2 regions of the Lactobacillus sp. ESL0785 genome follow, and region 2 is predicted to be linked to the other one. Evidence: a T-box and tRNA genes for the amino acid it is inferred to sense, from the RefSeq annotation. Region 2 holds a T-box; the other holds one or more tRNA genes.

Region 1 (14,587 bases), 730 kb from region 2:
ATCAAAATTAATCAGCAGACTTATCAGCTGCTGATAAATAAGCGCGATGCGTTAGATATTGAAATGCTTAGGCAAAAATATGATCCGTATCTTGATCAGTATGATTTTTTAGTTGGGGATGTTTCTAGTGAGCATTTACGCTTAAAGGGCTTTTATCGGGATAATATGCGGACGGCAATTGATCGTAAAGAGCAAACGATTGCAGATTATCTCATGGAGTATTGTAATCCTGGGGCTGGTTATTTTATTTTGCAACTAATGAATCCAGTGCATCATTATCGCACTAAGCAACATAAGAATTGGCATCGTGCAGGTTCGTGGCATCGGCAAGGAGCAGCTGCCAAGCACTCAAAGACAACTTTTAAGCGGCGTAAAGTTTACAAAACTAGCTTTAAAAAACACGAAACAGTAGCTGTGAAAAAAGAGCGCAGCAACCATCATTCTTTTGTAATCAAAAAAAGAAAGGGTAGCAAGTAAGTGAAAGATTATCAATTATTTTTAATTGACCTTGACGGAACAATTTATCGAGGCAAGGGTACGATTGAAGCCGGAGTTCGGTTTGTTCACCGATTAGAGCAAGCGGGCAAAGACTACCTTTTTTTAACAAATAATACGACGCGAACACCAGAGATGGTTGTGGATAAGTTGGCGCTTCATGGTGTAAAAACTGATACTGCACATGTGTATACTCCTAGCATGGCAAGCGTGAGTTATTTACTAGAACATGCTTCTGGTCAGCTGCCGATTGGCGTTTATTTAATTGGTGAAATTGGTTTGCAGCAGGAATTTTGGCAGCATACGGAATTTGAATTAAATAACAAAAATCCAGATTATGTTATTGTAGGAATGGATCGTGATTTGACTTATCATAAGGTGCAGGTAGCAGCTGACGCTATTAGGAATGGCGCTGTCTTTATCGGGACTAATGCAGATTTGAATTTACCGAGTGATGAGGGGTTGCTGCCCGGTAATGGGTCACAATGCGCGATGATTGCTGTATCAAGTGGGCACGAGCCGCTTTATATTGGTAAGCCGTCACCGATAATTGTTAAAATGGCCTTAGCCAAGATGCATTGTCAAAAAGAACAGGCAATTCTAGTTGGCGACAATTATCAAACGGATATTAAGGCAGGCTTTAATAGTCAAGTTGATCAGTTATTGGTAACAACTGGAATTACTCAATTGGCTGACCTTCAGGGTAAGAGGCAGCCAACATTTGTGGTCGATAGTTTGGATAAATTTAAATTATGAGCAAAAAAAATAACATTTTAACGATAATTTATCACTTTATTTTTGCGTTAACGAGTAGTGTGGTTGGCGCTATAATTGCCAGTTGGCCGTTACTGTTAGTTTTTGTTGTGGTGCAAAAAACTAACAGAACAGTTAATTTGTCACTAGGTCAGGTAATGTTTAATTATGATCAATTGTTATGGTACTTGATTTGGCCATTTAAGCACCGATTAAAAATGCGCGATTTACCGACTTCTGTAATGGCAGCACGGCATTTCGCTGACGTTAAGCGGCTGTTTGTGTTGGCATTTGTTGCTTTCTTGTGCTGTCTGGTAATTAATTTTTGGTGTCGCAAACAAAAAAGTAAGGCACTTAAATTAAATAAAGTTTGGGCCTTGCTCTTTTTATTATTGCCGATTGCCATTTTGCCGTTTGCATTAACTAATTTTGATAGTTTTTTTGTTGTTTTTCATCATTTGCTTTTTGCAGGTAGCACTACGTGGCTGTTTGATCCGGCAACTGATCCGATTATTAATTTACTGACAGAAGGCTTTTTTGCGGCCTGTTTTGCGGTTAGCGGTGTGATTTATGAATTATATTTTGCTGAAAAACTATTGCAGCGTTAAAAAAGGAGTTCCATTAATGGAACTCCTTTTTTAATGAAATGTGTTTTTTAACTGTCATAATCAAAATTGGAACAATTGAAATAAAAATAATTGCGAGGATTAATAACGAAAAATGTTCTTTTACAAATGGAATGTTGCCGAAGAAAAATCCGATAACAGTAAATACGCCACACCAGAGAATACCGCCGATTAAGTTATAGCTAGCAAATTTACCATAATGCATTTTGCTACCCCCAGAAATAAAAGGGACAAAAGTTCTGATAAACGGAATAAAACGACCGATAACAATCGTGATTGGACCGTGACGCTCAAAAAATTGTTCTGCAGCTAAACGGTTTTTTTGATTGATTAACTTGTTAAACCAGGAATGGCGAATGCCAGCGTTGACTGAGCGAACACCTAATTCATAATTGCAGGCATCGCCGAGAACAGCTGCAAGTAGCACTGTGAGGTAAACTAGCCAAATATCTAAGTGATACTTGGGATTAACTGCCATGGAACTGGCAGCAAAGATCAGCGAATCTCCGGGTAAAAACGGAAAGATCACGAGGCCAGTTTCAATAAAAATAATGCCAAAGAGAATGATATAGGTCCAATTACCGAATTGATTAACGATAGTAATCAAGTGCTGGTCAATGTGTAGGATAAAGTTGATTAGCGTCATAAAGCTCTCTCCTAAATGCTAGTTGAGTGGATGGTTAAAGTTTTCTCTGGGAAAAGTGACCGCATAATTGAAGTAATTGCGATTTGTGCTTCGCCAAAACCAAGACCAATCACTGGTACGCGCCCAGGATAGGTAGTAGCATCACCGATTGCGTAAATACCGGGAATGTTAGTTTTCATTTCACTAGAGACTGTAATTTGTCCTCCAGATAGATTAACGCCCCACTTGCGAACAAAGTTATTATTAGCGCGAAAACCATAGGCAACAACAATTTGGTCAAAAATTTGCTGATTAATAGTTGTTGTGCCGACTTGTTTTAAGCCGATGCTTAGCTGATTATTCACTAATTGTAAGGTTTTAGGAAGATAAGGCGTTAGAATTTCAACATTTTTTAAACTTTTTAGTTGCGTTAGACTACCTTCTAAACCGCGAAATTCGTTTCGTCGATGGATTAGTTTGATTTGTGTGTCCGGCTGCTGAGCTAATTCTAGTGCCCAATCGAGTGCTGAATCACCACCGCCAAAAACTCCTATTGTTTGCTTGGCGAATTTTTTAGGCTCTCTTATATAGTAGTGAACGTGCTTAGTTTGCTCTTTATCCATCTTAAGTGGAAATTTTTTAGGTGAAAATGAGCCGGTTCCTGTAGCAATAATAACGCTTTTAACAAGAAATTCATGGTCAATTAGGAAATGATCATCGTCATGATTAATTTCACTTACACGATGATTTAAAGAAAAAGAAGCATTTTTTTCAGCTTGCAACTTTAACTGTGTAATTAAATTCCGACCCGTAATTGAGGCAAAAACGGGAATGTCAAAAATCTTTTTGAATGGATAAAGTAATTTAGGTTGGCCGCCCACCTCCTCTAATGAATCGAATACAATTGTTTTTAGACCATGTAAATGAGCAAAATTAGCAGCAAAAAGTCCAATTGGACCTGCGCCGATGATTGCAATGTCAAATTTTTTTATTTTAAAAACTCCCCTCAAAACGTTGATATAACAACTTTACCATGAAATTAGAAGTAAGTCATTTTAATAATTTGCAAAAAAAGCTTGCAAAAGAGAGAGTAAGTTGGTAGTATTAATAACTGTCGTCGGGCAAGAGAGCGAAAGGCTTGAGAGTCAGAGGCGGCGAAAAAAGATCAAGCTAAGCAGTTGACAAAGAGTGAAAGGTTTAGTAAGATAATAAACGCTGTTGAGTGAAGCGAGAATTCATCAAGAGCGTTGCAGAAGAAAGTTCTTGACAAAAGAAATTGCTTCTGTTAAAATAAAAAAGCGCTGGTGCAGCTAATGCATCAGCGGGTAGTACCTTGAAAACTGAACAATGTTTTCGCAAAAAGTGTGCGGGTGTAAGAACCCAAAACAAAAAAGCGAAGTCAATTTCGCAAGCAAATAAATCCGAGATGCAAATCTTGGAACGAATGAGCAAACATTCAAACAAACATTTAAAAATGAGAGTTTGATCCTGGCTCAGGACGAACGCTGGCGGCGTGCCTAATACATGCAAGTCGAGCGAGCAATTTTAACAGAATACCTTCGGGTAGGAAGATAAAAGCGCGAGCGGCGGATGGGTGAGTAACACGTGGGTAACCTGCCCTCTAGATTGGGATACCATTTGGAAACAGATGCTAATACCGAATAAGAAGTAAGATCGCATGATCTAGCTATGAAAGGCGGCTTTCGAGCTGTCACTAGAGGATGGACCCGCGGTGCATTAGCTAGTTGGTAAGGTAATGGCTTACCAAGGCGATGATGCATAGCCGAGTTGAGAGACTGAACGGCCACATTGGGACTGAGACACGGCCCAAACTCCTACGGGAGGCAGCAGTAGGGAATCTTCCACAATGGACGCAAGTCTGATGGAGCAACGCCGCGTGAGTGAAGAAGGTTTTCGGATCGTAAAGCTCTGTTGTTGGTGAAGAAGGATAGATAGAGTAACTGTTATCTATTTGACGGTAATCAACCAGAAAGTCACGGCTAACTACGTGCCAGCAGCCGCGGTAATACGTAGGTGGCAAGCGTTGTCCGGATTTATTGGGCGTAAAGCGAACGCAGGCGGGAAGACAAGTCAGATGTGAAAGCCCTCGGCTCAACCGGGGAATTGCATCTGAAACTGCCTTTCTTGAGTGCAGAAGAGGAGAGTGGAACTCCATGTGTAGCGGTGGAATGCGTAGATATATGGAAGAACACCAGTGGCGAAGGCGGCTCTCTGGTCTGTAACTGACGCTGAGGTTCGAAAGCATGGGTAGCGAACAGGATTAGATACCCTGGTAGTCCATGCCGTAAACGATGAGTGCTAAGTGTTGGGAGGTTTCCGCCTCTCAGTGCTGCAGCTAACGCATTAAGCACTCCGCCTGGGGAGTACGACCGCAAGGTTAAAACTCAAAGGAATTGACGGGGGCCCGCACAAGCGGTGGAGCATGTGGTTTAATTCGAAGCAACGCGAAGAACCTTACCAGGTCTTGACATCTAGTGCAATTCATAGAGATATGAAGTTCTCTTCGGAGACACTAAGACAGGTGGTGCATGGCTGTCGTCAGCTCGTGTCGTGAGATGTTGGGTTAAGTCCCGCAACGAGCGCAACCCTTATTATTAGTTGCCAGCATTAAGTTGGGCACTCTAATGAGACTGCCGGTGACAAACCGGAGGAAGGTGGGGACGACGTCAAGTCATCATGCCCCTTATGACCTGGGCTACACACGTGCTACAATGGTTAGTACAACGAGGAGCGAACCTGTGAAGGCAAGCGAATCTCTTAAAGCTAATCTCAGTTCGGATTGCACTCTGCAACTCGAGTGCATGAAGCTGGAATCGCTAGTAATCGCGGATCAGAACGCCGCGGTGAATACGTTCCCGGGCCTTGTACACACCGCCCGTCACACCATGAGAGTCTGTAATACCCAAAGCCGGTAGGATAACCCTTCGGGGAGTCAGCCGTCTAAGGTAGGACAGATGATTAGGGTGAAGTCGTAACAAGGTAGCCGTAGGAGAACCTGCGGCTGGATCACCTCCTTTCTAAGGAAGAGCGAATAGGTGGAGAGTAGAGATACTAGAGGAAGCCTAGGAGCAACGGAAGCACACGAAAGGCGCGAACATTGTTTAGTTTTGAGGGTAGTACCTCAAAAAGAGTTAGTACATTGAAAACTGAATATAATCCAAGAAAAAAACCGAGACACAATCATTGAAGAAAAGAAACAGATTGCAAGAGCGACCGAGAGAGTATCTTGAGTAAGGTCAAGAAAAGAAGGGCGCACGGTGAATGCCTAGGCACAATAAGGCGAAGAAGGACGTGACAAACAGCGAAATGCTTCGGGGAGCGGTAAGTACGCAGAGATCCGGAGGTATCCGAATGGGGGAACCCAGTATGAGAGATCATATTACTAGCTGATGAATAGATAGTCAGTTAGGGCAAGACGCAGTGAACTGAAACATCTAAGTAGCTGCAGGAAGAGAAAGAAAAATCGATTTCCCTAGTAGCGGCGAGCGAAGAGGAAAGAGCCCAAACCAGTTGATTTATCAATTGGGGTTGTAGGACTGCAAGAAGGTAGTACAGGAGATAGCAGAATTATCTGGGAAGATAAGCCAGAGAGGGTGAGAGCCCCGTAAGCGAAATTGAAAGTACGCTGAGCAGAATCCTGAGTAGGCCGGAACACGAGGAATTCCGGTTGAAGCAGCGAGGACCATCTCGCAAGGCTAAATACTAAATTGTGACCGATAGTGAACCAGTACCGTGAGGGAAAGGTGAAAAGAACCCCGGAAGGGGAGTGAAAGAGAACCTGAAACCGTGTGCCTACAAGTAGTCAGAGCCCATTAAAGGGTGATGGCGTGCCTTTTGTAGAATGAACCGGCGAGTTACGTTAACTAGCGAGGTTAAGTCAGAAAAGACGGAGCCGTAGCGAAAGCGAGTCTGAATAGGGCGAGATAGTTAGTTGATGTAGACCCGAAACCAAGTGACCTACCCATGGCCAGGTTGAAGGTGCGGTAAAACGCACTGGAGGACCGAACCCACGTAAGTTAAAAATTGCGGGGATGAGCTGTGGGTAGCGGTGAAATTCCAAACGAACTTGGAGATAGCTGGTTCTCTCCGAAATAGCTTTAGGGCTAGCCTGGTGCGAGGATGATAATGGAGGTAGAGCTCTGTTTGGACGAAGGGCCCGTCAGGGGTTACTGAATTCAGATAAACTGCGAATTCCAGATATCAAAGCACTGGAGTCAGACTGCGAGTGATAAGATCCGTAGTCGAAAGGGAAACAGCCCAGATCACCAGTTAAGGTCCCAAAATCTATGCTAAGTGGAAAAGGATGTGGAGTTGCGTAGACAACTAGGATGTTGGCTTAGAAGCAGCCATCATTAAAAGAGTGCGTAATAGCTCACTAGTCGAGTGACGCTGCGCCGAAAATTTACCGGGGCTAAGCATAGTACCGAAACTGTGGATGTGTAGTAATACACGTGGTAGGAGAGCGTTCTAAATGCGGTGAAGGCTAATCGAGAGGATAGTTGGAGCGTTTAGAAGTGAGAATGCCGGTATGAGTAGCGCAAGATAGGTGAGAATCCTATCCGCCGAAAGACTAAGGTTTCCTGGGGCAGGCTCGTCCGCCCAGGGTAAGTCGGGACCTAAGGTAAGGCCGAAAGGCGTAGCCGATGGACAACAGGTAGAGATTCCTGTACTGCGTTAGATCGTTAAAAACGAAGGAGGGACGCAGGAGGCAAAGAACGCATGGCGCTGGAAGCCATGTTCAAGCGATAAGTGAGAGAGTGAGTTAAATGCTTGCTTTTAATAATCATGAGTCGTGATGAGGAGCGAAATTAAAGTAGCGAAGGTTTGGAAGTCACACTGCCAAGAAAAGCTTCTAGTGAGAGCTAACGTACCCGTACCGCAAACCGACACAGGTAGTCGAGTGGAGAACACTAAGGTGAGCGAGAGAACTCTCGTTAAGGAACTCGGCAAAATCGCCCCGTAACTTCGGAAGAAGGGGTGCTGGTGTAAGAGCCAGCCGCAGTGAATAGGCCCAAACAACTGTTTATCAAAAACACAGGTATCTGCAAAGTCGTAAGACGACGTATAGGTGCTGACACCTGCCCGGTGCTGGAAGGTTAAGGAGAGAGCTTAGTCGTAAGACGAAGGTTCGAACTGAAGCCCCAGTAAACGGCGGCCGTAACTATAACGGTCCTAAGGTAGCGAAATTCCTTGTCGGGTAAGTTCCGACCTGCACGAAAGGTGTAATGATTTGGGCACTGTCTCAACGAGAGACTCGGTGAAATTATAATACCCGTGAAGATGCGGGTTACCCGCGACAGGACGGAAAGACCCCATGGAGCTTTACTGCAATTTGATATTGAGTAGCTGTTAAACATGTACAGGATAGGTAGGAGCCAGAGAAGATAGGACGCTAGTCTTATCAGAGGCAATGTTGGGATACTACCCTTGTTTGATGGCTGCTCTAACTAATATCTCTAAGCGAGATATAGGACAGTGTCAGATGGACAGTTTGACTGGGGCGGTCGCCTCCTAAAGAGTAACGGAGGCGCCCAAAGGTTCCCTCAGAATGGTTGGAAATCATTCACAGAGTGTAAAGGTATAAGGGAGCTTGACTGCGAGAGAGACAACTCGAGCAGGGACGAAAGTCGGGCTTAGTGATCTGGTGGTACCGCATGGAAGGGCCATCACTCAACGGATAAAAGCTACCCTGGGGATAACAGGCTTATCTCCCCCAAGAGTTCACATCGACGGGGAGGTTTGGCACCTCGATGTCGGCTCGTCGCATCCTGGGGCTGAAGTAGGTCCCAAGGGTTGGGCTGTTCGCCCATTAAAGCGGCACGCGAGCTGGGTTCAGAACGTCGTGAGACAGTTCGGTCCCTATCCGTCGTGGGCGTTGGAAATTTGAGAGGAGCTGTCCTTAGTACGAGAGGACCGGGATGGACATACCGCTGGTGTACCAGTTGTCTTGCCAAAGGCATAGCTGGGTAGCTAAGTATGGCAGGGATAAGCGCTGAAAGCATCTAAGTGCGAAGCCCCCCTCAAGATGAGATTTCCCATACGAAAGTAGTAAGACACCTCAAAGACTAAGAGGTAGATAGGCTAGGAGTGGAAGAGTCGTGAGACTTGGAGCGGACTAGTACTAATCAGTCGAGGACTTGACCAGAGCTTGAGCAATCTGGGATTGTAAGTAAGTTTTTTTTAAGAGATTATATTTAGTTTTGAGTGTAAGAACTCAAACAGAAAAAGTACGGTGGCAATAGCAAGAAGGAAACACCTGTAACCATGCCGAACACAGCAGTTAAGCTTCTTCACGCCGAGAGTAGTTGGTGGGAGACTGCCTGCGAGGGTAGGACGCTGCCGTGCTTTGGAGGATTAGCTCAGCTGGGAGAGCATCTGCCTTACAAGCAGGAGGTCACAGGTTCGAGCCCTGTATCCTCCATACCGAGTCGTTAGCTCAGTCGGTAGAGCATCTGACTTTTAATCAGAGGGTCGACGGTTCAAGCCCGTCACGACTCATGACCCCATTTTGCGGGTGTGGCGGAATTGGCAGACGCGCTAGATTTAGGTTCTAGTGTTTTCGGACGTGTGGGTTCAAGTCCCACCACCCGTATTGGCCAATATAGTTACCATATTTACATCATGCCGATTTAGCTCAGTTGGTAGAGCATCTGTCTTGTAAACAGGGGGTCGTACGTTCAAATCGTATAATCGGCATTTATATATTACGCGGAAGTAGTTCAGTGGTAGAACATCACCTTGCCATGGTGGGGGTCGCGGGTTCGAATCCCGTCTTCCGCTTCATTACTTGCCGGGGTGGCGGAATTGGCAGACGCACGGGACTTAAAATCCCGCGGTTGGTTTCAACCGTACCGGTTCGACTCCGGTCCTCGGCATATAATGACGCGCCCTTAGCGCAACTGGATAGAGTGTCTGACTACGAATCAGAAGGTTGAAGGTTCAAATCCTTCAGGGCGCATGCATAAACGGGAAGTGGCTCAGTTTGGTAGAGCACCTGGTTTGGGACCAGGGGGTCGCAGGTTCGAATCCTGTCTTCCCGATTTGTAATCTTATGTTTTTTGTGATTACTTCTTGGCGGTGTAGCTCAGCTGGCTAGAGCGTCCGGTTCATACCCGGGAGGTCGAGGGTTCGATCCCCCCCGCCGCTATTGCTAGAGCTTGGACCTTTAGCTCAGTTGGTTAGAGCAGACGGCTCATAACCGTCCTGTCGTAGGTTCGAGTCCTACAAGGTCCATAATTTGGATTTTGTACTTTTTATTTTAATAACATCGCGGGATGGAGCAGTTAGGTAGCTCGTCGGGCTCATAACCCGAAGGTCGGTGGTTCAAATCCATCTCCCGCAATATGGTCCATTGGAGCAGTGGTTTATCTCGTCTCCCTGTCACGGAGAAGATCATCAGTTCAAATCTGATATGGACCGTAAGATGGCTCGGTAGCTCAGTTGGTAGAGCAAAGGATTGAAGCTCCTTGTGTCGGCGGTTCGATTCCGTCCCGCGCCATTATTTTACATATTTGTGCGGGTATGGTTTAGTGGTAAAACGAAAGCCTTCCAAGCTTTAGTCGCGAGTCCGATTCTCGTTACCCGCTTAATGGGCCTATAGCTCAGCTGGTTAGAGCGCACGCCTGATAAGCGTGAGGTCGATGGTTCAAGTCCATTTAGGCCCATTGGAGACTTACTCAAGTGGCTGAAGAGGCGCCCCTGCTAAGGGTGTAGATCGGGTTATTCCGGTGCGAGAGTTCGAATCCCTCAGTCTCCGTTAATTGAATATTATTTTAGAAACACTTTGAGTATTAATTCTTAAAGTGTTTTATTTGGTATAATGTATTTTCAAAAATTCAGATTAGTATTTACTGGCTAACGTTATTATTCAGCAGTCGTCAAAATAAGGTTTATATATTTTCTGATAACTTTCAAGTTATTCTTGACTACTCGTTATACTGAAGAGTGATTTTTATTTTAGGTTCAAGATTAGTTCACATAAGTAAAAATTTGTTTGCAGAGTAAGTATAATATAGCAAACTTAGGTAGTTTTTAGAATAAAACTTCCATTTACTTGATAGATAAAAGGTTGAAATATCAATGGTTAGATAACTGTTATACAAAAAAGCAAACTTTTTTATATAAAAGTCTTGCAAGATTCGGTGTAATCCTGTATTATTAATAACGTTGTGATTCAGGTATGTAATGCAACACTTGAATTTACAAAATAAAATAGTTGACTTTTCAGACAATATTAGGTATTATAATTAAGCGTCTTATGTTGTAAGAAGAAAAGAATATGACCCGTTGGTCAAGCGGTTAAGACATCGCCCTTTCACGGCGGTAACATGGGTTCAAATCCCGTACGGGTCATTGCCAACAAGTTTTGGTATTTTTTACATTTTGGAGGATTACCCAAGTGGCTTAAGGGGACGGTTTTGAAAACCGTTAGACGGGTTTCTCGTGCGTGGGTTCAAATCCCACATCCTCCTTTAATAACATCGCGGGATGGAGCAGTTAGGTAGCTCGTCGGGCTCATAACCCGAAGGTCGGTGGTTCAAATCCATCTCCCGCAATATGGTCCATTGGAGCAGTGGTTTATCTCGTCTCCCTGTCACGGAGAAGATCATCAGTTCAAATCTGATATGGACCGTAAGATGGCTCGGTAGCTCAGTTGGTAGAGCAAAGGATTGAAGCTCCTTGTGTCGGCGGTTCGATTCCGTCCCGCGCCATCAGCCTGGAGGAGTAGCGAAGTGGCTAAACGCGGCGGTCTGTAAAACCGCTCTCTCTGAGTTCGGCGGTTCGAATCCACCCTCCTCCATAATAGGGATATCGTATAAAGGTAGTACATCGGTCTCCAAAACCGCTAGTGTGGGTTCAATTCCTACTATCCCTGTTTACCTTCATGGCGGAATTGGTGAAGGGGTTAACACACCGGTTTGTGGATCCGGCATACATGGGTTCGAATCCCATATTCCGCCCTAGCATTGGGATATAGCCAAGCGGTAAGGCACTAGACTTTGACTCTATTATGCGCTGGTTCGAATCCAGCTATCCCAATCTATTATTAAAATAGCTAATGGCGGTGTAGCCAAGTGGTAAGGCAGAGGTCTGCAAAACCTTAATCGTCGGTTCAAATCCGATCCCCGCCTTTTGGTTCATTGCACGGACTATTAATTAATAATTTAATATTATGGCGGTGTGGCGGAATTGGCAGACGCGTCAGACTCAAAATCTGGTGTCCTTTTCGGACGTATCGGTTCGACCCCGATCACCGCTATTATTAGAAACAGCTCCTAACGGGAGTTGTTTTTTTGTTTTATAAATAATAATTTTTCTTATAATAATTGCACATGCAATGCATAATCTTTATAATACCAGTATACGGAGGTATTCAGATGAATATTGGTATTTTTACCGATACATATTTTCCACAAATTAGTGGTGTGGCAACATCGATTAAAACGCTTAAGGATGCCCTTGAAGCAGAGGGGCATAATGTTTTTATTTTTACAACGACTGATCCACATGTCAAAAAAGGGACAGTTGAAGCTAATGTCTTTCGTTTTAGCAGTGTACCGTTTATTTCATTTACTGCTCGTCGAGTGGCCTTTCGCGGCTTTTTTGAAGCAACTAAGGTTGCTCGTGAGGTTAAGCTAGATGTTGTTCATACACAAACTGAATTTGCATTAGGAATGATTGGTAAGTATGTTGCCCATCAACTTAAAATTCCGGCAATTCATACCTATCACACAATGTATGAAGATTATCTGCATTATGTTCTGAATGGCCATTTACTGCGGCCATATCACGTTAAGCAATTTACCAATGTTTTTCTTAAAAATATGGACGGTGTAATTGCCCCAAGTAAGCGCGTAGAAGCTCTTTTGTACCGCTATGGTGTAAGTATACCTATGCGCGTAATTCCGACTGGTGTGGACATTAAAGAAATGAATCAAGCGGCAATTCATGATGTTCGTCAAGAACTTGGAATTGCTAAAGACGCTCCCGTTCTATTAACGCTCAGTCGCATTGCAAGTGAGAAAAAAATTGACCGGATATTGAATGCAATGCCTGAAATCATTGATGAATTTCCAACGGTACGCTTAGTAATCGCTGGCGATGGTCCAGATGTTGATGATCTCAAACAGCAAGTTGAACGTCTAACTCTCGAAGATTATGTTATTTTTGCCGGTAATGTTTTGCATGAAGATGTGGGTGCTTATTATCGAATGGCCAATCTTTTTGTATCTGCTAGTGATACGGAAACGCAGGGCTTGACTTACATTGAAGCCTTGGCTGCTGGAACCAAGTGTGTTGTTTATGATACGGATTATACTGAACACGTTTTTGATGATCCTGATTTTGGTCAAGTGTTTACTCAGCCAAGTGAGATGCTGACAGATATTCTAGGTTATTTGCGGCAGGGACAATACACAATTCCTAAAGAAAAATTGACTGCTAAACTTGACCAAATTTCAGCCGAACATTTTGGTAGGAGTGTTCATCAGTTTTACCAGGAAGTAATTGATAACTATAAAGAGGAATCTAATGATTAGAATAAATATGTTCTCTCAAGCTGCTTCAGTTAAAGGCCAGGGTGTTGGCTCAGCCTATAACGAATTAATTGGCTTACTTAGGACACGCTTAGTTGATGAGTTTTATGTGACCAATAATAAGTATGGTGCAAGTGATTTAACGCATTACCATACGATTAATCCCACGTATTTTGCTAATAGCTTTTCACCGAGTCGTGGTCGTAAAATTGGCTACGTGCATTTTTTGCCGGAAACTTTGGAAGGTTCAATTAAGTTACCCGGTTTTGCTAAAAAAGTTTTTTACAAGTATGTAATTGATTTTTATAAGCGAATGGATCAAATTGTTGTTGTTAATCCAATTTTTATTGATAAATTGGTTAAGTATGGCATTAAACGTGACCGAGTAAAATATATTCCCAATTTTGTTTCGAAGACGGAATTTTATCCTGAGCGGCAAGAGAAGAAAAATGCGTTTCGTCATCAATTGGGGATACCGCTAGACAAATTTGTTGTCTTTGGCGACGGTCAGGTACAAGCTCGTAAGGGTGTTGATGATTTTGTTAAAATGGCTACAGCTAATCCTGATATTCAATTTATTTGGGCTGGTGGTTTCTCTTTTGGAAAAATCACGGATGGGTATGATCATTTTAAAAAATTAGTTGATAATCCACCAGCAAACCTTAAATTTACGGGAATTATTGAGCGTGCAGAATTAGTTGACTACCTCAATATTGCAGATTTATTCGTTTTGCCGTCTTATGATGAGTTGTTCCCGATGTCTGTGCTCGAAGCCTTTAGCTGTGGTACACCAGTTTTGTTGCGAGATTTGGATTTATATCAGGCTATTATTAGTGGCTACTATCTTAGTGGGCCTGATTTTGAGGCGATGAATGCCCAGCTGCAAAGAATAGTTAATGACAAGGAATTGCTGAATAAGTACCAAAATTTGTCTAATTTAGCTAGTCAAAAGTATTCTGAGGAGCATTTGGCACAAATTTGGAATAATTTTTATCATGAACAATATGAAATTGGTAAAAGAATGGGGCAGATCCACTGATGAATAAAAAACATTTGTGGGGAATACTTATTGTCTTAGCAATCAGCAGCGGTGTTTTGTTTGTTGACTTAAAAGAAACGCCAGTAGCACAACTTTTAGCGGCAGCAAAGAAAATCAATCTTTGGAGTTTAATTGCTGTTTTTGGTTTAATGTTATTATCTTATGTTTTTGAAGCAAGTATTTTGGCAGTCTTAGCACATAGAAAGAATGAGCCTAAGCGTTCAAAATGGTCATTTATGAGGATTCCACTTATTCAAGCCTTATTTAATGCCATCACACCAATGTCGACGGGTGGACAGCCATCACAATTAGCGGCTATGGTACAAATGGGTATTGAAGGTGGTCGTGCAACATCACTATTGCTGATGAAATTTATTATTTATCAAATAGTAGTATTTTTAGCTTATGTTGTGACCATTATCAGCGGGTTTCATATGGTCGTAACTAAATTTGCCGGACTTGCATTTTTTATTGCAATTGGCTTTTTAATTCA
Region 2 (14,587 bases):
TTAAGTCAACATGTGAAAACTTAACCCCATATGCTTTTAAGCTACCACGACCGTCACCAGCAACACCGATAACCTGTTGCAAAGTATCATAAGGCATCCCTGTAAGATAAGTTAATTCATCTCCCGGCAGCAAATTGCCCGCCATCGCTGTTGCGATCGTATGCGTACCCGATACAAATTGTGACCGTACCAATGCATCTTCTGTCTTAAAAATCTGCGCATAAATTCGGTCAAGCTTATCGCGACCAGAATCATCTGAACCATAGCCGGTTGTCCCTAGTAAGTCAGCTTCAGCAACTGCCTTATCCTTAAATGCCTGCAAAACTTTATTTTGATTATAAAAAACATTATCATCAATTTTTGCTAACTGTGGCGCAATTTGCGCATCAATTTCTTTCACAATTTCTTGTAATTCTTTTGGCCAATTATTCATGAAGCCATTCCTCAACTTTCTGTTCTATCTTTGTAATACATTCTTGATCATTCAGAGGATCAAACCAATAACAAGGTAATTGATTTCGAAAATAAGTCAACTGCCGTTTAGCATAGCGGCGAGAAGCCGTTTTTAGCTGGGTAACACACGCTGACAAACTTTTTTCACCAGCAAAATATGGAAAAAATTCTTTGTAGCCGATTGCCTGCAAGACCTGGTATTCACGCGCCCGATTTTGATAAACAAATTTAGCTTCGTTAAGCATTCCTTGTTGCATCATCTGATCAACCCGCAAATTAATGCGGCGGTAGATTTCCTGACGATCAGAATTAAGACCAATAATCAAATAGTCATAACGGGGCTTAATCTCCGTTTGCTGCTCGGAAAATTTTTGACCAGTTCTTGCAATTACTGTTAGTGCGCGTAAGACACGCCGCGAATTAGCAGGGGGGATTTTATTAGCTGCAGCAGGGTCACGCTTATTTAATTCTTGCCATAATGTTGCCGAATCATGTTCCCGCAAAAATTCTTGCCATTCAGATGCAACCGCTGTTTCATGTACCTGCTTTTCACCTAGCTGCATTTGATTAAGTAATGCATTAACATAAAATCCCGTTCCACCAACTAGTACTGGTAATTTCCCTTTAGCAGTAATTTCATTAATTGCCACCTGTGCCTGCTCAACAAAGTCCTTAACTGAATACGACGAAAAAACCGACTGCGTGTCAACTAAGTAATGCTTAACTTGTGCTTGTTCTTCTGGCGTTGCCTTGGCCGTTCCAATTGCAACTTCTTGGTAAACCTGCATAGAATCACCAGAAACAATCTCTGCATTTAACTTTTGTGCTAGCTTAATTGCCAAACTGGTCTTACCAATTGCCGTCGGTCCTACAATTGCTACTACTTTCTGCATCTTTATTATTCCTTATTATCTTTCTAAAAGTAAAAAACACGTTTGCGAAAGTGCGTCAAACATGTTTTTTACTTAATATTTAGATGTTTTAGTGCGACCATTCCACTCATCAAAACCGTTCTTTAACCATTTAATAGAAGTAAACTTCTTTTTTTGTAAAAAGCGGGCTGCACGTAAGGTTACAGTTAAAGAATCTGAGTACAAATAAACCGGCAAATCAGCTCGGAGCTCATTATATTGATATTTTAACGTAGTGTAAGGAACATTGCGGGCACCATCAATGTGCTTTCTTTTAAACGGTGCTTTTTCCCGTAAATCAACAATCTGTGCCTTACGCATTCCTTGATTAAATTCTTCATTAGTCAGGTCACCATTGCCTAGCCGCTTAGTCTGAATTTTATTCCAAAGCCAAACTGCGACAAAAGCCAAAATGACAACAACTAATACCGTATCCAAAATAATTAAAAAGGTTGACATCGACTTAACTCTTTTCTAAATAAACTTAATAGAATAATTTTACTACTAAATTATTCTAGCTTCTATGCTTTTCTTTTTCTTTGCGTTCTTCATACTCATGCTCGCGCCGTAAAATCATTTTAGCAATTAAGTAATCATGCTTACTAATTAACTGTGATCTGTTAATATTATCAAGCTCAAGTGCCATCAGCTCAATGTCCCAAATGCGTTTACCAACATGCACTAAGACACCATACTTTTCAAGGAGCTGCTGAACATCATACAAAGTCTTCATTAAAATCTGATAACCATGCCCATTCTAACCGTTGCAACCAAATAAACAAGCAAAATTCCGCCAGCAACAAACCGCGACTTAGCTGAATATTTTTGCATTGAACGATCACCAAGAATAATTGCCAACAAACAGCCAGCAATAAAACCACCAATATGACCTTGAATATCAATATTAGTATCAAATAAGTCAAGCCCAATATTAATTAGTGCCAGCCAAAATGCCTGCTTACCTAAATAAACAATTACGGGATTATCACGATTATGCAAGCCAATTGCCGTCATCGCGCCCATCAAGCCAAACAAAGCTGTTGAAGCTCCAGCACTAATTGCCTGATCACTACCAAGAGCCAAACTTAATAAGTTACCGCCAATCCCTGATAATAGATAAACAAGTAAGAAACGCCAATGACCCAAAATTTGTTCCATATAAATGCCCAAATAATAGATCATCACAGCATTAGAGACAATATGCATAATCCCCATATGTAAAAATTGCGCGGTAAACAAGCGCCACCATTGACCGCCTGCCACCACAGCATAATTACTCATCGCGCCCATTTTGATTAAAACGGCGGAATTTTGTGAACCACCTAGGGCAGTTTCGATTAAAAAGACCACAAACAAAACAATTAAAATGGTCCATGTCATGTAACTATCTTTAAAACTTTGTTTTTGCATTATAGCCTCGCTAACTTACAAGACTGCATCGGGCGTGATAATCGTTTGCATCGGTACATCCGTTCGTTCAACGTCCCATACAGTTGTATCAAAAATCATCTGTGAATTTACCAGAGCAACCGTCTTAGTCTGCTGATGCTGGGCTAAGAAGCGATCATAATAACCGCCGCCAAAGCCAAGCCGTTGGTGTGTATCTTCAGCAAAAGCAAGCCCCGGCACAATAATTAAGTCCAAGTCATTATTGATTTTCGCATTCGGATCGTCAACTTCCACAACACCAAACTTAGAAGTCGTCAATTTAGTCATATAACTATAATACAGAAAATCTTGAGAACGTTCTGAATTATTATAGGCTTTAGCCAAGTAAACATCCTTGCCCTGATCCCAGAGTAAGGCAATTAACCGTGAAGTATCAACTTCATAAGCAAGCGAAGAAGTCACGCCAACTGTTTGACTATTTTTCAATTCGTCCCAAGCAATTATTTTTTCTAATAGTTGCTGGTCCTCAAGCTCTTTTTGTTCAGTTTTTGCAAAATCTTGCAATCGACTTATTTGTTTTTGTCGTAAATCTTTTTTATTCATCGATTTCTTTCACTACAAAAAATAGCAGGAACAAAATGCCCCTGCCATATTGGTTTATTACTTAGTTTCACGATGAAGAGTTGCGTGTCTTTCAACAGGGCAATACTTCTTCAAACTTAAACGTTCCGGATGCTTACGCTTGTTTTTCTTAGATAAGTAACTTCTATCGCCACATTCGGTGCATTCCAAAATGATGTTATCTGCCATTTCTTTCACCACCTACAATTTATTATTCTGACTGAATTATGATAGCATTTTTCTAACGTTTTTACCAGTGATATTGCTAAATTTCTAGTTTTTATGTAATTTGAAGTAATCTTGAACCATTGCCTTAGTCATTTGCAACGTATATGAACCCTCCAAATCGGGATCAAGTCCCGGAAAAATAACCGCAACTGCTAATTTAGGATTATTTGACGGGGCATAACCCACAAAGGTTGCATTAATTAGTTCTGGTGGATTCTTTCGGTTAGGATGATCTGGATCATAGTAAAAAGTCTGCGCTGTCCCTGACTTACCTGAGATGGAAGGCTTAATATCCTTAAGCTTATGAGCTGTACCCCAACCGTTAGTGCCATGAACTACTCGCCAAAAACCTTGATGAATTACATCTAGCTCATCCGGTGTCCACGGAATCCGTAATTGAACATTTGGCCGTTTATTATAATCAATATAAATTTTCTTACCATCATTAGCCGTGCGTCCAACTGATTGGACAACATACGGCTGGAGACGGTAGCCACCATTAGCAATCGTTGACACGTACTGCGCCAATTGAATTGGGGTATAAGCATCATAGTTGCCATAAGCCAAATCAAGCACAGAACCCGACAGAATTTGTCCTTGGCTATTAAAGGACTTCCCTTGAATACCCGCAGATTCACCGGGTAAATCAACACCTGTTTTTTGCCCTAAGCCAAACATATTAAAATTACGCCGCAATGTGTCAAACGCCGTATCCGGCATGCTAATAAATTCCTTAGGTACATACTTAGCATGAACCCAATTCATTGCTAAATGCATCATATAAATATTACTAGATACTTCCAAAGCCGTTGGCGCATCTAATGCACCAAACGTGCCAACCGGATAAACAGATTTTTTGATCGGTGAACCGGGTAAATAAATTGGCGTATCGGGCAAAGTATTATTAGTCGGGGTAATTACTTTGTTAATTAAGCCGCCGCCGACCATAGCACCCTTAACCACTGACCCCATAACGTAAGTTTGATTAATCACGCCTAAGGCATTATCGGTTACTTTATTTTTATTCGGATCACGGCTAATTCCTGCCATTGCCAGTAACGCACCCGTTTGCGGATTCATTGCTACAGCATAAGCCCCGTTAGAATAATGAGCAGCTCCAGATGCAATTGCTGATGAATACACCTGCTTAAGTGCATTCTGGACTTCTTTTTGATACTTAGCATCTAGGGTTAAAACTAAACTTGCCCCAGCCTGACCAGAATAAATTGACTTAGTCTGCTCAATGTTGCCATCTGTCTTAGTCCAAACCTTACTAGTTGACTTGGTTCCCTTTAACAGCGGTTCATATTCTTCTTCTAAATAGGAAGTACCCACCCGATCATTACGTGAATAACCGTTAGTTAAATAATATTGTAAATTATCACTTGGCAGCCCAGCCTTTTCTGTTGAAACAGAACCGATAATACTCTGAATTGATGAGCCGTTAGGATATGACCGCTGCCAATCAGTTCCAATCCCAACTCCAGGCAAACTAGATAAATGCTCACCCACTTCGGCAATTTCCTTATCAGTTAAACCCTTATTCTTAACATAAATAGTTGATAAGGTGTACGCACCAGAAATTTTATTATAAATTAGTGCAGCAGTCTTTTGCTGCCGCGTTAACTTAATATGTTCTTTGCGCACTTGGTTGTCGATTGCATTATTGATCAATTCCTCATCTTCAGTAGCCTTAATTGCTTTAGGTACCTTAGCTGTTTCCTTGATACTATTATTTTTGTCACCCAAATAATAATCGATTACTTGCTGCTCAGTGGGTTTTTCATCATCTAAACTAATGTAATAACTCAAAGCATTAGAAATCGAATAAACTTGGGCTGCGGTAGTTGATGCACTTTTAGTATAAGTAATTGCGTTTTGAGCCTTGTTACCAACCAAAACACGCCCCTTACTATCATACATTACTCCCCGCGGTACTTGACTGGACACAACGGCCGAATTAGACTTCTGCACTTCCGCCTTAAAGCGCGAACCGTAATCTAACTGCAAGTAAGCCAGTTGCCCCACAAGAGTTGCAAACAAGACAAAAATAATTCCTAAAATAATCTTCATTCTAATTGGTGTTGAAGACTGATTCTTGGAATTAGCAGTTCCGTGATTTTTATTAGAATATTTCACTTAATTCAAACCTCTCTAAACTAGAGTCATTTTAACAAAAACTAGGCTGCAATTCTATTACTTACCCTGAGCTTTGGCAAAATTTTAAAAGATTAGCAGCTACCGCCAAAAAGTGAAGAAGCAAGCCTAAAAATTTCTTCTGTATCTACCCTATTTGTAATAAAATGAAGACGATAACAAAAAAGAAAGAGGATTTAATAATGACACTTAAATATCAAATTGGCGTTGATGCTGGCGGCACCCACACGACCGCAATTGCTTACGACTTAGACGGTCAAGAACTAGGCCGCGCTGAAGCTGGTCCCGGACAAGTAAATACTGATTATGACAACGCAATTGTTAATATCAGTCAGGCAATCAACCAGTTAATTAACCAAATCGATGGTGACTGTCAGCGCGTCTTATGCGGTATGGCAGGCTTATCCGTTATCGGCAATGCACCACAGGTAGCTGCCACCATTTCTGCTAAAATTAATAATCTACCTACACGAGCAGTAACTGACTCACTCCTTGCCCTTTATAATGGACTTGAGGGCGCTGATGGCGGACTAGTTATTGCCGGAACTGGTTCTGTTTTTAACGGCTTACAAAACGGTCATATTATTACAACAGGCGGCTATGGTGCTACTTTAGGCGATGAAGGTTCAGGATATGCTATTACTTTAGCCGCAATTAAATCTGCCCTCCTTAGTTGGGACAAACGTGAAGAAAACGATCTAATTCAAATGTTTAATCATTTACTTGGCGTTACTAATATTGTTGACGGTACTGCTAAGTTTTACCAAATGACTAACCCTGAAATTGCTGCAATGGCGGTCAGTGTTGCTAAGTTAGCCGATGAAGGCGAGCCAAATGCTACTGCCGTCATTAAGGAACAAGCAGAATTGCTGGCTCGCGATATTATCATCGGCATGGATCGCTATGACAATCCGAAACCGATGAAAGTGGCGTTGACTGGCTCAGTTTTAGCTAATAACTCGATGCTGCGGGGCTTTTTAGAAGACAAGGTTCATACTAAATATCCGCAAGCAGAATTTTCAATTTCCAACGGTGAGAATGCCCGTGGTGTCGTTTTTGATAGAAGCAATGATTACCGGCATTTTACTAACTAATTAAATTTAACAATAAAAAAGGAGCAGCCTTAACAGCTGCTCTTTTTTGTTAATCTTATTCTTCAACTTTATCAATGACAACATCAAATTTGCCGCCTGGCGTTGTAATTGTTACTTTGTCACCCTTCTTTTTACCCAAAATAGCTTGGGCAATTGGTGAATCGTTAGAAATCTTACCATTTAATGGGTCAGATTCATCACTACCGACAATCGTGTAAGTTTCTGGATCATCTTCACCAACTTCAGTATAAGTGACTGTCTTACCAACAGAAACTTCATCAGGATCAGTTGCATTAGCATCAACAACGTGCGCATATTTGAGCATTTCCTCAACTACACTAATTCGATCTTCAAGATGACTTTGTTCATCCTTAGCGGCATCGTACTCTGAGTTTTCCGATAAGTCACCATATGAACGCGCAACCTTAATTCGTTCAATTACTTCTGGACGTTTAACAACTTTTAAATTCTTAAGTTCTGCTTCAAGCTTTGCTTTCCCTTCAGCAGTCATTGGATATGATTTTTCAGGCATAAAATATACTCCTTAAAGCTAAATTTTCTTTGCAATGGTCTATGATATTAATTTCTACGCCTAAAGTCAACCTCTAACGAATTTTTGCTGCAAGTTTTTCTGTTAAGGCAGTACTAATTACACTCATTGCCTGAGAAACAACTTCATCAGTCAACGTATCCTGCTCATTTAAGAAACGTAAACTATAAGCTAAACTCTTCTTATCATCATCAATGTGTGAACCTTGGTAAACATCAATTACTCTTACAGTCTTAAGGTACTTACCACCATTAGCCCAAATAACTTTTTCAAGCTCACTGTTAGTAATTTCTTTTTTAACCAAAATTGACAAATCACGTTCAATTGCTGGGAATTTCGGAGCCGGTGTTGAAACCGTCTTAGGCCGTAAAATGAGCGGAATAATCTGATCCAAATCAAGTTCATAGCAATATAGCTCGGAGCCATTTAGTGCCTTATCAGCCATCGTAATCATTGGAATAATCATCCCAATTAAACCAACATATTGTCCTTTAATATAGATACCCGCAGTTCTTGTTGGGTGCATCCCCACAATTACTTCTGCACGGTATTCAACATCATCAAGATTAATACCAATTGCAGTAAACAGGTTAGTTAATTGACCCTTAACATAATAGAAATCAACCTTTTCATCTTCATGTTGCCAGTTAGCAAAATAAATATTACCCGAATATAATGCTGCTAAGTGCTCATGTTCATTGTAAGTACCATTTTCTCGGTCATAAACACGGCCTTGCTCATAGAGAGCTAATTGGTTCTGCTTACGTGCCATGTTATAACTAGCAGCATCGACTAAGCCCGTTAACAGATTTTGCCGTAAAGTTGAGCGACTAGAATTAAGTGGCATCTGTACTCTAACAACTTCTTTAGGCTGTTTAACAAAAGATAGTGCCTTTTCCGGTGAGGTTAAAGAATAAGAAATTGCTTCAATTAAGCCTTGCCCTTGAGCAACCTTCTTAATTCGTCTTAATGCCGTTTCTTCTGCAGAATAACCACCGTGGGTTTCTGCTAAAACCGGCTGTGTCGACTTAATATTGTCATAGCCATACAAGCGGCCAACTTCTTCAACTAAGTCAGCAGGAATCGCAATATCCCAACGTCTTGCTGGTACATTAACCGTTAAATTATCACCAGCAAGTTCGGCTTGGAAGTTCAATCGGTCAAAAATATGAACCATTTCGGTACCAGAAATTTCTGTTCCCAAAACTTTATTAATATATGAAACTGTCGTTTTGATAACAACTGGTTTATGCTTTTCATCGCTGCCCTTAATTACACCCTGACAAACTGTTCCTTGCGCATCATTTCTGAGCAGCAAGGCAGCCATGTCAAGAGCACGCATCGTAGCATCCCAATTAACACCCTTTTCATAACGACTAGAAGCTTCAGTTCTGTTAGCGTGACGCAAGGCAGCTTTTCTAATTAAAGTTGGATCAAAAACAGCTGACTCTAAGATAACATCAGTCGTATCATCTTCAATTTCTGAATTCAAGCCACCCATGACACCGGCCATCATGACTACTCGGTCACCATCAGTAATGACAATATCATTAGGATCAAGGTCAACATCCTTGTTATTAAGCAGTGTCAGCTTTTCACCCTGCTTAGCCTTTCTGACAACCAACTTACCACTCTTAAATGCCCGAGCATCATAGGTGTGCATTGGTTGGCCCGTTAACAACATCATGTAATTAGTGACATCAACAACATTATTAATTGGCCGAATACCAGCATTCCACAAGCGACGCTGCAACCATAATGGACTATCTGCAATTTTAACCCCAGTTATTTTCCGCAAATAAAACTTAGGTGCTAATTTGGGATCAACCTCAACAGTAAAATCCTTAGTCCAATCTGGACCGTCAGCTTTTAGTGTCACATCTTCAACTTTAACTGGCTCATCAACAATTGCGCCAACTTCATAAGCTGAGCCCTCCATTGACAGAGTATCAGCACGGTTAGGCGTAATGTCAAAATCAAAAATGTAGTCGTCCATCCCTAAAGGTTCATAGGCATCTTGACCTGGTTTAATATCTGCATCTTCAGGGAAAACATAAATCCCATCAGTGTATTTTTCAGGAACTAAATTGTCAGCAAAGCCAATTTCCTGTAAACCACAAATCATGCCGTTAGATTCAAAACCGCGCAGCTTGCCCTTTTTAATCTTAACGTTGTCAGCAATTCGTGCACCTGGCAAGGCAACAACTACATTTTCACCAGCGGCAACATTCGGCGCTCCACAAACGATTTGATGTGGTTCATCTTCGCCAACATCAACGTGAGTTATGTTAAGGTGCGTCCCCTCAATTGGCTCACAATCAATAATATGACCGATAACCAACTTCTTTAATCCTTCTTGAGGGTGCTTAACTTCAGCTACTTCAACACCGGTTCGGGTAATTTTTTCGCCTAATTGTTTGGGATCTTGATCTAATTTTAGAAAATCTTGTAGCCAATTGTATGAAACTAGCATTATCTTTCCTCCTTACGGAATTGCTCTAAGAAACGGACGTCATTAGTATAAAAGTCGCGAATATCGTCAATGCCATATTTCAAAATAGCAAACCGATCCAAACCGACACCAAAGGCAAAACCACCGTAAACATTTGAGTCAACACCAGCATTTTCTAACACATTCGGGTGTACCATACCAGCACCTAAAACTTCAATCCAGCCGGTATACTTGCAAATTGGACAACCCTTACCATCACAATTAAAGCAGGAAACATCCATTTCAACTGATGGTTCAGTAAATGGAAAGTAACTTGGACGCAAACGTGTTTCCCGGTCTTCACCAAAGATATGCCGGGTTAATAATTCCAGCGTTCCTTTTAGGTCGCCCATCGTCACATTTTTATCAATTACTAAGCCCTCCATCTGCATAAATTGGTGGGAGTGCGTTGCATCATCATCATCGCGCCGATAAACCTTACCGGGACCAACCATCTTTAAAGGTCCCTTAGTAAAGTCATGCTTCTCTAAAACTCGCGCTTGATCACCTGACGTCTGTGACCGTAACAAGTCTTCAGAATCAACATAAAAAGTCGCCTGCATATCACGAGCTGGGTGATCCTTAGGTAAATTCATCATTTCAAAACAATAATGATCAGTTTCAATTTCTGGACCCTGCACTACCTGATAACCCATCCCAATGAAGTACTTCTCTAAATCATCCAAGATAATATTAATTGGGTGCTCTGAGCCAAGATGCGTTTCCCGTCCCGGCAAAGTTACATCAAGTTCTTCTTTTTCTAGTTGTTCTTCAACTAATGCCTTAACAATTTCTGCTTTAGCATCATCCAATTTGGTGTTAAATAAGTCGCGAAGTTTATTTACCCGCTGACCAATTTCACGTCTATTTTCTGGTGCAACATCTTTCATTGAATGTAGGATTTCTGTCAATTCGCCTTTACGACCAATCAGCTTTACCCGTACATCATTCAATTTCTTTTCGCTCTTTGCCCTGTCAATTTCGGCAAGACCTTTATCACGAAGTTCTTTCAACCGATCAAATAAGTCCATAAAACTTTTCCTTTCAAACAAAAAAGCTCCATCCCTAAAAGGGACGAAGCTACGCGGTACCACCCTAGTTTGAACTCTTGCAAGTCCACACTCAAGTCTTCGTTAACGGTGAATACCGGAATTGATTAGATTCTACTAGCAAGGTGAAATTCACAGCTCTATTTAAATCCTTCTCTCAGCTCAATAAAAGGCTCTCTCTAATAAATGAGTACTGCTACTAGTCTTGCTCTTAGTAATTAATTACTAGAATAATTCTTTTGCAGACAACTTGCAAGTAAAATTTTACTTTAAACCCAATTATCAGCCCATTCATGAATTTGATCAAAAACTGGCTGCAATTCTGCACCTTTTTTAGTTAAACCATATGAAATAATCTTAGTCTGATCATCTACTGAGCGTTTAACAATTTTTTCTTGTTCAAGTTCTTTAAGGCGCTCAACAAGCACGCGATCAGAACAAGCAGACACGCAACTAGCCAGATCCTTGAAACGCATATAATTAGTTTCGCATAGAGAACTAATAATTAAACCATTCCACTTCTTGCCGATAATCCGAAATGCATTAATAAAATGGGGACATGACTCATACGTAACAGCCCGACACCCATTAGTTTGTTTAAATTTTGCTCCTTGGGCCATATAACCATTCCTCCCACTACTACTGTAATAACCTCAAGAATTATTATAAAAAAATTACTTACTAAAAACAAGCACCTACGCTTATGCAAAGTAATAGATCATAATGCCAGCCGCAACTGCTGCATTCAATGACTCAGCCTGCCCTTTAATTGGAATATACAACTTTTCATCACAGCTATTAGCTACCTCAGTGCTTACACCATGGGCTTCATTACCAATTACTAAACCTAATTGCGGCTCCTGCTTAAAGTCAGGCAGCTTTTGCGCTGATTGATCCAACATACTAGCGTAAATTGGAATTCCGTTATTTCTTAGAGTATTAATTGTTTCTACCAAATCCGCAATGATCAGATTAATATGAAATTGGCTGCCCTGCATTGCTCGCTGCGTCTTAGGATTGTATAAATCAACACTACTTGGTGATAAAATCACACCATCAAAGCCAGCTGCATCAGCAGTTCTAATGATCGTACCCACATTTCCGGGGTCAGCTAACTGATCAAGTAACACCCACTTACCATAATTAAAGGGATAAGCTTTGGGCTGAGCAATTTTAAGTACCATAAAGATATCTTGTGAATTTTTAGTACTAGATAAATGCCGTACAATCGCAGTATTAATCAGAATAACTTTAGTAGTTAAATCAATTATTCCTTCTGCTTCTAACTTCGCTAATGCCTGCTGGGTTCCCAACAAATACACAAATTTTCGCTTGGCCTTAATTGCTTCTTCAACTAGATGAAAGCCTTCAATTAAGTACATTCCTGTTTCTTCACGGTGCTTCTTTTGCTTCAACTTCGCTAAGTCTTTAATTAGCTTATTGTTAACTGAACTAATTTGTTCCAATTCAAACATCTTCTTTCAGACTCTATTTTAATGTAAACTTTCTAATTTTAAAAATGGTAAAATCAAGTAAACAAGTATTGAAAGGATTAATTATGGGCTTTTTTAATCGAAATAACCATCAAAATAGCAATAATTTTACAAATAGTAGCAATGAAACTTGGCAATTAACCGTATTCGGCATCGTCCAAGGCGTTGGCTTTCGCTGGAACGTCCAAGTATTAGCGGACAAACTGCAATTGCCCGGCACAGTCCACAACAATGCAGATCAGACGGTAACTATTATCTTGCAAACAGACTCAAGTCATGTCAATCAATTTTGCCAAGAACTGCCGCATAATATCTCACAATTTGCCCATATTACAAAGATTAAGAAAGAAAAACTAACAAATACGGGCAAAATGCATGGTTTTCATGTATTATATTAGATGTTGACTAAAAATAATGATGTGGTGAATTTAAATGAAAAAATATCGTAAATATCTGGGATTGGCTGTTTTAACTTTGACAGTCATGCTTATCGTGACTGGCTGTGCTCAAAGCAGCAATGCCTTAAATACGCCGCCTTCAAGCGGAATTTATGGCTGGATCTATAGTTTTATCGGCCGACCTTTGCAGAATATTATGCTTCGTTGCTACGCTGTGATTGGCGGAACTAATGGTGCTGGCTGGGCAATTATTTTAATGACTTTGATTGTGAGAATGATTTTACTGCCATTAATGTTAAACCAACAGAAGAAGACAACAACTCAGCAAGAAAAAATGTCCCGTGTGCAGCCGCAGATGAAACTAATCCAGGACGCAATGAAAAACAAGAATTTGACTCAAGACCAACAAATGACCTTGGCAACTTGGCAGCGTCAGTTATACTCACAAAATAATCTGTCACTAACTGGTGGCATGGGCTGTTTACCACTGATTATTCAATTTCCAATTATGATTGGAATTTATCAGGCTGTAATGTATTCCAAGACTTTAGCTAATTCTACTTTCTTAGGTATCTCACTGAGTAGCAGATCAATGTTAATGGCAATCATCGGTACTGCTTTTGCCTTTGTTCAGGGCTATATTTCACTAATTGGCATTCCCAAAGAACAGAAAAAGCAAATGCAGTCAATGATGCTAATGAACCCAATTATGACACTGTTTATTTCAATGTCTGTTTCGGGTTCAGTTGCTCTATATTGGGCTGCTGGTAACTTCTTTACTATTATTCAGCAGGTAATTGTAACCTTCATTATCATGCCGCGGGTAAAGAAAAGTGTCGATGCAGAGTTACAACATGAGCCAATTAAAGAAATTGTCACACAAGCTAAAATTGACGATTTACTTAACCAAACAGCAGCAACACCGACAGCTAATAAAGACACAGTACAAATGCACGAAAATTTGCGGAATCGCAATAAAGGCAAGCAACACAAACATAAATAATCCTGCTTTATGCAAATAAAAAGGTCTAGTTATGAGTATTAGTCATAACTAGACCTTTTTTGTTAGCTACTTTTCTTTTTCATCGCCTTCTGCGCGCTTGCGCAACTTTGCCGCCTGCTCCTTAGTCAAAGCTGGAAAGACAATCTTAAATTGGCTGCCCTGTCCTTCTACAGAGTCAACACTAATTTGACCGTGATAACTGGTTACTAACTTTTGCGCAATCGACAAACCTAGCCCATTGCCGCCCTTTTCTCGCGTTCGGGCTTTATCAACCCGGTAAAAGCGGTTAAAAATTTTATCTTGCTCTTCTTTAGAAATACCCTCGCCAAAGTCTTGCACCATAATGCTAACCTCATCATGCGAAAGTCCTGCTGAAACATTCATCTGCTTACGATCAGTTGAATACTTAATTCCATTATCAATTAAAATAACCAGTAACTGCTCTAAATGCCCCTGATAAATTTGAATTTCTGTATCTTGTGGTAAATCATCCATATCCAAACCAATTTCAAAATCTTGATGCACAAGTGACATATCACCAACAACACGATTAAGAACTTCAGAAACTCTTGTCACTGCATTCGGGTATTGAACGTTAATTTGTTCTGCTCGCGTTAAATCAAGCATTTCCTGAATTAAATGCTGCATTCGCTTAGCTTCTTGCAACGAAGCCTTAATCGATTCATCCAAGATCTCTGGATCATCTTTTCCCCAACGCTCAAGCATGTTCAGGTGTCCTTCAATTACCGC

Evidence for each region. The T-box of region 2 lies ahead of pheS (phenylalanine--tRNA ligase subunit alpha). A T-box ahead of a tRNA ligase gene usually reads a tRNA of that ligase, here a tRNA-Phe.
Region 1: it has a tRNA-Phe gene. The T-box ahead of pheS (phenylalanine--tRNA ligase subunit alpha) is inferred to sense a tRNA for this amino acid. The anticodon was not compared.

The regions. Positions count from the first base shown of each region.
Region 1 covers NZ_CP113916.1:412,529-427,115, forward strand. The annotation lists gene OZY43_RS02025 (YutD family protein) at 1-477, shown strand, start outside; gene OZY43_RS02030 (TIGR01457 family HAD-type hydrolase) at 478-1,251, shown strand; gene OZY43_RS02035 (TIGR01906 family membrane protein) at 1,248-1,856, shown strand; gene OZY43_RS02040 (VTT domain-containing protein) at 1,870-2,520, opposite strand; gene OZY43_RS02045 (NAD(P)/FAD-dependent oxidoreductase) at 2,532-3,509, opposite strand; rRNA gene OZY43_RS02050 (16S ribosomal RNA) at 3,970-5,537, shown strand; rRNA gene OZY43_RS02055 (23S ribosomal RNA) at 5,755-8,665, shown strand; rRNA gene rrf (5S ribosomal RNA) at 8,749-8,865, shown strand; tRNA gene OZY43_RS02065 (tRNA-Val) at 8,869-8,941, shown strand; tRNA gene OZY43_RS02070 (tRNA-Lys) at 8,946-9,018, shown strand; tRNA gene OZY43_RS02075 (tRNA-Leu) at 9,031-9,112, shown strand; tRNA gene OZY43_RS02080 (tRNA-Thr) at 9,144-9,216, shown strand; tRNA gene OZY43_RS02085 (tRNA-Gly) at 9,229-9,300, shown strand; tRNA gene OZY43_RS02090 (tRNA-Leu) at 9,310-9,395, shown strand; tRNA gene OZY43_RS02095 (tRNA-Arg) at 9,405-9,478, shown strand; tRNA gene OZY43_RS02100 (tRNA-Pro) at 9,487-9,560, shown strand; tRNA gene OZY43_RS02105 (tRNA-Met) at 9,594-9,667, shown strand; tRNA gene OZY43_RS02110 (tRNA-Ile) at 9,680-9,753, shown strand; tRNA gene OZY43_RS02115 (tRNA-Met) at 9,789-9,862, shown strand; tRNA gene OZY43_RS02120 (tRNA-Asp) at 9,866-9,939, shown strand; tRNA gene OZY43_RS02125 (tRNA-Phe) at 9,946-10,018, shown strand; tRNA gene OZY43_RS02130 (tRNA-Gly) at 10,036-10,106, shown strand; tRNA gene OZY43_RS02135 (tRNA-Ile) at 10,111-10,184, shown strand; tRNA gene OZY43_RS02140 (tRNA-Ser) at 10,187-10,276, shown strand; tRNA gene OZY43_RS02145 (tRNA-Glu) at 10,801-10,872, shown strand; tRNA gene OZY43_RS02150 (tRNA-Ser) at 10,905-10,991, shown strand; tRNA gene OZY43_RS02155 (tRNA-Met) at 11,002-11,075, shown strand; tRNA gene OZY43_RS02160 (tRNA-Asp) at 11,079-11,152, shown strand; tRNA gene OZY43_RS02165 (tRNA-Phe) at 11,159-11,231, shown strand; tRNA gene OZY43_RS02170 (tRNA-Tyr) at 11,239-11,320, shown strand; tRNA gene OZY43_RS02175 (tRNA-Trp) at 11,325-11,395, shown strand; tRNA gene OZY43_RS02180 (tRNA-His) at 11,408-11,480, shown strand; tRNA gene OZY43_RS02185 (tRNA-Gln) at 11,488-11,559, shown strand; tRNA gene OZY43_RS02190 (tRNA-Cys) at 11,581-11,651, shown strand; tRNA gene OZY43_RS02195 (tRNA-Leu) at 11,695-11,779, shown strand; gene OZY43_RS02200 (glycosyltransferase family 4 protein) at 11,898-13,058, shown strand; gene OZY43_RS02205 (glycosyltransferase family 4 protein) at 13,051-14,094, shown strand; gene OZY43_RS02210 (lysylphosphatidylglycerol synthase transmembrane domain-containing protein) at 14,094-14,587, shown strand, end outside.
Region 2 covers NZ_CP113916.1:1,144,785-1,159,371, forward strand. The annotation lists gene OZY43_RS05400 (methionine gamma-lyase family protein) at 1-433, opposite strand, end outside; gene miaA (tRNA (adenosine(37)-N6)-dimethylallyltransferase MiaA) at 426-1,346, opposite strand; gene OZY43_RS05410 (rhodanese-like domain-containing protein) at 1,419-1,823, opposite strand; gene OZY43_RS05415 (YqgQ family protein) at 1,879-2,097, opposite strand; gene OZY43_RS05420 (rhomboid family intramembrane serine protease) at 2,097-2,774, opposite strand; gene OZY43_RS05425 (5-formyltetrahydrofolate cyclo-ligase) at 2,790-3,356, opposite strand; gene rpmG (50S ribosomal protein L33) at 3,414-3,563, opposite strand; gene OZY43_RS05435 (penicillin-binding protein 2) at 3,648-5,741, opposite strand; gene OZY43_RS05440 (BadF/BadG/BcrA/BcrD ATPase family protein) at 5,942-6,853, shown strand; gene greA (transcription elongation factor GreA) at 6,909-7,385, opposite strand; gene pheT (phenylalanine--tRNA ligase subunit beta) at 7,459-9,876, opposite strand; gene pheS (phenylalanine--tRNA ligase subunit alpha) at 9,876-10,925, opposite strand; T-box leader at 10,962-11,165, opposite strand; gene OZY43_RS05460 (helix-turn-helix domain-containing protein) at 11,213-11,563, opposite strand; gene OZY43_RS05465 (RNA methyltransferase) at 11,645-12,409, opposite strand; gene OZY43_RS05470 (acylphosphatase) at 12,502-12,834, shown strand; gene yidC (membrane protein insertase YidC) at 12,869-13,837, shown strand; gene OZY43_RS05480 (HAMP domain-containing histidine kinase) at 13,904-14,587, opposite strand, start outside.